2 linked regions of the Alloalcanivorax dieselolei B5 genome follow. The protein of the gene in region 1 binds, or shares a complex with, the protein of each later gene. Links are inferred from orthologs where the notes say so. Each region holds a gene or a part of one and is shown in the gene's direction. Other genes may lie near its edges. The genes, in order: trxA and B5T_RS21675.

Evidence for each region.
Region 2: the proteins of trxA (region 1) and B5T_RS21675 are in contact, whole or in part, in an NMR structure (PDB 2IPA), measured with the Bacillus subtilis proteins. The link is inferred for Alloalcanivorax dieselolei B5 from one-to-one orthologs.

The regions. Positions count from the first base shown.
Region 1 is NC_018691.1:4,477,252-4,480,202, forward strand. It holds trxA (thioredoxin TrxA), read left to right. Parts: upstream 1-1,288; coding sequence 1,289-1,615; downstream 1,616-2,951. Other genes in the region: ppx (exopolyphosphatase), read right to left, coding at 1-1,080; rho (transcription termination factor Rho), read left to right, coding at 2,066-2,951. UniProt on the Bacillus subtilis protein: Participates in various redox reactions through the reversible oxidation of its active center dithiol to a disulfide and catalyzes dithiol-disulfide exchange reactions.
Region 2 is NC_018691.1:4,823,704-4,826,920, reverse strand. Bases 257-2,950 are described here. They hold B5T_RS21675 (arsenate reductase ArsC), read left to right. Parts: upstream 257-1,203; coding sequence 1,204-1,698; downstream 1,699-2,950. Other genes in these bases: B5T_RS21670 (arsenic transporter), read left to right, coding at 1,701-2,950; B5T_RS21680 (ArsR/SmtB family transcription factor), read left to right, coding at 864-1,181; phoU (phosphate signaling complex protein PhoU), read left to right, coding at 257-633. Outside these bases: more of phoU, read left to right, coding at 1-256; more of B5T_RS21670, read left to right, coding at 2,951-2,990; arsenical resistance protein ArsH, read left to right, coding at 3,025-3,217. UniProt on the Bacillus subtilis protein: Catalyzes the reduction of arsenate [As(V)] to arsenite [As(III)]. In vitro, can dephosphorylate para-nitrophenyl phosphate (pNPP).

The DNA.
Region 1 (2,951 bases):
CGCCCAGCGCAGGGTGTCCAGCAGGGCCTCATCATTCAGCGACCACTGGTCCGCCACCGACCGGTGCAACGTCATCACGGTGTCGTGTACGCGGCGCGCCTGGGCCGGCTCCACCCGATAACGATCCATTACCGCCTGCACGCTGCGCTCACGAACATCCTCGTGGGTAAAACGCCCCAACAGGTCATAGAGCAACCCTTCGCGCAGGGCACCGGCGGATACCGTCATATGGGTAATGCCCAGCTGCCGGAAGATCCCCAGCAAGATGGCCAGTCCGGAGGCAAAAATCGGCTTGCGGTCCTCGCGCAGGCCTTTCAGGGACAAGGCGTCCACGGAACCGGCTTTCACCGCCTTGCGGGCAATTTTCTCCAGCGCCTCCACAGTAATGCCCTGATCGGTCAGGCCGCCTTCCTCGCACACCTGGGCAATGGCCTTGATAGTGCCGGAAGCACCCACCGCCTGGGTCCACCCCATCCGCCGGTAATTGGCCTCGATCGACAGCACTTCCTGGCGGGCGGCGGTGACCGCTCTGGCCATGCCCGATTCGGTGATACGGCCATCGGCGAAGAAGCGCTGGCGGAAACTGACACAGCCCATATGCAGGGACTCGGTTTCCACTGCCTCGAACCCCTCGCCGATGATCAGCTCACTGGACCCGCCGCCAATATCCACCACCAGCCGGCTGCCGCCGTTGGCGGCGAGACTGTGCGCCACACCGAGATAGATCAGGCGCGCTTCTTCGCGGCCGGCCACCACCTCGATGTCATGGCCCAGAACCTGCTCGGCGCGGGCGATAAACGCCTTGGCGTTACGGGCCATGCGCAGGGTGTTGGTACCCACCACCCGGACATTGCCCCGGCGCACTCCGGTGATCCGCTGAGCAAACCGCGCCAGGCATTCCAGTGCCCGCTGCTGGGTTTCCTCATCCAGCCGGTTATCGCTGTCCAGACCGCTGCCCAGCTGCACTTTTTCCGAGAGACCTTCCAGCAGGCGTACTTCTCCCTGATCCTGACGCGCCACCACCATATGAAAACTATTGGAGCCCAGATCGATGGCCGCCAGTTGCTCGCCTTGTCGCAAATTGTTCCCTCTCTGCCAAGCTGCGGAAGTGGCGACCGTCACCGGCGCGCCCTGTGAGTTGATTTTCGGCGCCGCAACGGCGCGCCGCAACCAGCAATCGACCTTGCCATAGGGTCCGACTGTCAGCGTAATCGACCCTCACGCTTGAAATCCCGCGTTGCCGGCCCGATAGTATCAATCCCGCGAAACCCTTAAGCAGGAGATATTCATGAGCGGCGAGATTATCAACGTCACCGACGCCGACTTCGAGGACAAGGTCCTCAAGGCGGACGGTCCGGTTCTGGTGGACTACTGGGCACCGTGGTGCGGCCCGTGCAAGATGGTGGCGCCGATCCTGGAAGACCTGTCCAAGGAATACGCCGACAAGCTGACCATCGCCAAGCTGAACATCGACGAGAACCCGGATACCCCGCGCAAGTACGGCGTACGGGGCATCCCGACTCTCACCGTGTTCAAGAACGGCGACGTCGAAGCCACCAAAGTGGGGGCGCTGTCCAAGTCCCAGCTCTCCGCTTTCCTGGACAGCACCCTGTAGTACGCTGTCAGTCCCGGCCAGCCCGTAATCAATTCGTCCCCGATCAGTTTGATTATGGGCTGGACAGGCGCCGACTCACGGTGGTACATTCCAAAACCAGCGTTTTCGCACCCTCAAGCAGGGGATCTCTAATTCGTTTGTTCTTGAGTTAAGATTCACCCATGGCCTCGCGTCAGGGGCGGCATCGGTGGGTGATTTTCGGCAGGGGGACATCCCTTCATTATCCATGATTCGACAACGGGCCTGAGCACACCGGCCGGATGTCCTGATATTTCCCACCGAAACCTCACGAACCAATCAATTAGAGATTTCCACGGCTTTGCCGGCTAAGCGCTCCAGAACGACGTGCCCTCATCGTAGGGACAACGAATCCGATAATCGGACTTTCATAAAACAACACCGTCCCCAGGTGTTTTCCAATCATTCATTCTCTAGACACCCAACACACCAATGAATCTGACCGAACTGAAGCAGAAGCCTATTGGCGAACTCCTGGACATCGCCAAGGAACTGGGCCTGGAAAACCTGGCCCGTACCCGCAAACAAGACGTCATCTTCTCGATTCTGAAGAGAGCCGCCAAAAACGGCTCGGACATTTACGGCGACGGCGTCTTGGAGATTCTTCAGGATGGCTTTGGCTTTTTACGTTCCGCCGAAGGCTCCTATCTGGCGGGACCGGATGACATCTATGTGTCACCGAGCCAGATTCGTCGCTTCAATCTGCGCACCGGCGATACCATTTCCGGCAAGATCCGGCCTCCCAAGGATGGCGAACGCTATTTCGCCATGCTCAAGGTCAACGAGATCAATTTCGACAAGCCGGAAAACGCCAAGAACAAGATTCTGTTTGAAAACCTGACGCCGCTGTTTCCCACCGAGCGGCTGGTCATGGAAGTGGGCAACGGCTCCACCGAGGACATCACCGCCCGGGTGATCGATCTGGTGGCGCCGATCGGCAAAGGGCAACGCGGCCTGATCGTGGCCCCGCCGAAAGCCGGTAAAACCATGCTCCTGCAGAACATCGCCCACTCCATCGCCCGCAACAACCCCGAATCCCACATGATCGTGCTGCTGATCGACGAACGTCCCGAAGAGGTGACGGAGATGTCGCGCACGGTACGCGGTGAGGTCGTGGCCTCCACCTTCGACGAACCGCCCGCTCGCCACGTGCAAGTAGCGGAAATGGTGATCGAAAAGGCCAAGCGTCTGGTCGAGCACAAGCAGGACGTGATCATCCTGCTGGATTCCATCACTCGTCTGGCGCGCGCCTACAACACCGTGCAGCCCAGCTCCGGCAAGGTTCTGACCGGTGGTGTGGATGCCCACGCCCTGGAGA
Region 2 (3,217 bases), 350 kb from region 1 along the record:
ATGGGTGGTCTGGTGGAGAAGCAGGTCGTGGACGCGCTGGACGCGCTGCTGCGCGCCGACTCCGACCTGGCGGAAAAAGTCATGCAGGCGGAGGACAAGGTCGACAAACTGGAAATCCAGATCGACGAGGAATGCGCCCGGGTGCTCGCCCTGCGCCAGCCCGCCGCGTCCGACTTGCGGCTGATCATCGCGGTGACCAAGGCGGTGTCCGATCTGGAACGGATCGGTGACGAGTCCGCCAAGATCGCCGCCATGGCGCTGCAATTGTCCGAGGAAGGCGAATCGCCGCGCGGTTACGTGGAAGTGCGTCATATCGGCAACCACGTACGCAACATGCTGCGCGATACCCTGGATGCCTTCGCCCGCTTCGACGCCGACAAGGCCCTGGACGTGGCCGCCGAGGACAACGAAGTGGATCTGGAGTACCGCTCGGCCATGCGTTCCCTGGTGACCTTCATGATGGAAGATCCGCGCGCCATTTCCCGGGTACTGAACATCATCTGGTCCCTGCGGGCGCTGGAGCGCATCGGTGATCATTCCCGCAATATCGCCGAGCAGGTGATCTTCCTGGTGAAGGGCAAGGATGTCCGCCATATCTCCATGGACGAGATGGAAGAGAAGGTCAAAGGCTGAGAAACGGGTCGCGGTCCTTCCATGTATGGGAAGGGCCGCTCTCTCGGACAATGCTACGAAGCCGCTGTAGGAGCTTGCCCTGCAAGCGAATTCCTGAAACGAGGCCCAATTCGCTTGCAGGGCAAGCTCCTACAGCGGCCTTGTAACCATCTCTGGAGGACGACGGAAGAGTTGCGCGTGGATCGGCTTGTGATTATTATATCTGTTATTCCGGATATACGGATTAAGCTATGAATCTGACCGTCACGCAACTGTGTAAGTGCCTTGCCGATGAAAGCCGTCTCCGGCTCATGGGCCTGATGGAAAAGGAACGGGAGATCTGCGTCTGTGATCTGGTGGAGGCCATGGACGCCCCGCAGTCCACGGTGTCCCGTCATCTGGCGCAGTTGCGCCAGTGCGAACTGGTGGTGGCCCGTCGCGAGGGCACCTGGATGCACTACCGGCTCAATCCGGCGTTGCCGGAATGGGCGATCGCCACCATCGATACCCTGTTGCCGCCCGCCCGCGAGCAACTGGGGATTACGCCCATCGACACGGCGTGCTGCTAACCCTCAATTCTGGAGCGCTATCATGGCCACCCCTCTCAAATTACTGTTCCTGTGCACCGGCAATTCCTGCCGCTCGATCATCGCCGAAGCCCTCGCCAACCATCTCGGCGGGGGCCGGATTCGTGCCGCCAGTGCCGGCAGCCGGCCCAGCGGTCAGGTGCACCCCCGTGCCTTGGCGGTGCTGGAACGTCACGGCATTCCCGTGGGTGGGCCCACCTCCAAATCCATGGACGACCTGGAAGGCCAATATTTCGACGCCATCGTGACCGTCTGCGATGCCGCCGCCGGCGAGTCGTGCCCGGTCTGGCTGGCGGATACCGCCAAATCCCACTGGGGGATTCCCGATCCGGCCACGGCGGAAGGTGATGACGCCGCCATCGACGCCGTTTTCGAGGCCACCTATGAACGCCTGCGCGGCCGTATCGAAGATCTGGTGGCATTGGATCTTGACGACCTGAACGCCCTCGGCCTGACCGCGTCACTGCAGAAGATTCATCGCTCCCGCGGTGAACACTGATCATGCTGTTGGCGGTACTGATCTTCATCGCCACCCTGACGCTGGTGATCTGGCAACCCCGGGGGCTGGGTATCGGCTGGAGCGCCGGCGCGGGCGCCCTGGTGGCCCTGCTCACCGGTGTCATTCATCTCGATGACATTCCCGTGGTCTGGGACATCGTCTGGAATGCCACCTTCGCGTTCATCGCCATCATCATCATCAGTCTGATCCTGGACGAAGCCGGGTTCTTTGAATGGGCGGCGCTGCATGTGGCCCGTTGGGGCGGTGGCCATGGTGGACGGCTGCTGGCGGCGGTGGTGTTGCTCGGTGCCCTGGTGGCGGCGGTGTTCGCCAACGACGGGGCGGCGCTGATCCTGACTCCCATTGTTTTTGAAATGCTGCTGGCGCTGGGGTTCGGGCCCGCCGCCACCCTGGCGTTCATCATGGCGGCGGGTTTCATCGCCGACACCGCCAGCCTGCCTCTGGTGGTCTCAAATCTGGTCAACATCGTTTCCGTGGACTTCTTCGATATCGGCTTCGGCGAATACGCCACGGTGATGGCGGTGGTGAATCTGGTGTCGGTCTCCGCGTCCCTGTTGGTGCTGTGGTTGTTCTTCCGCCGCGACGTCCCCAAGGGGTATGAGATCGCCAGGCTGCGCCAGCCCCGCGAAGCGATCAAGGATCCCGGAACCTTCCGGGCCGGCTGGTGGGTGCTGGCGCTATTGCTTGCCGGCTTCTTCGTCGCCGAACCCATGGGGGTTCCGGTGAGCCTGATCGCCGGTATCGGCGCCCTGGTGCTGTTCCTGATCGCCCGTCACGGCCATCACATTTCCACCATGAAAGTATTGCGTGGCGCGCCCTGGAATATCGTGGTGTTCTCCCTGGGTATGTATCTGGTGGTCTACGGTTTACGCAACGCGGGCCTTACCGATGCCGTCGCCGGTGTGTTGAACCAGCTGGCACGGCAGGAGTTGTGGGTCGCCACCTTGGGCACCGGCTATATCGCCGCCGGACTGTCCTCGATCATGAATAACATGCCCACGGTGCTGGTGGTGGCGCTGTCCATCGATGACAGCCAGGCCGGTGGCCTGGTGCGCGAAGCGATGATTTACGCCAACGTTATCGGCAGCGATCTGGGGCCGAAAATAACCCCCATCGGCAGCCTGGCAACGTTGCTGTGGCTACACGTTCTGGCCCGCAAGGGCATGAAGATCGGTTGGGGTTACTACTGCCGCGTGGGCATTGTCCTGACCCTGCCGGTGTTGACCGTCACTCTGCTGGCCCTGGCCGGCTGGTTGACGGTGCTGTCATAAGAGGGCGCTGTCATAAGGCATGAGGAAAGTAACGATGAATGATTTGCCCAATGTACAAGCGGATCTGTTCCACCTGCCGGATCGGGAAAAACTGGGCGCCGCCGATTCTCATCCGCCGCGGATTTTGCTGCTGTACGGCTCCTTGCGGGAACGTTCCTTCAGTCGTCTGGCGGTAGAAGAAGCCGCGCGTCTGCTCGAATCCATGGGAGCGGAAACCCGTATTTTCG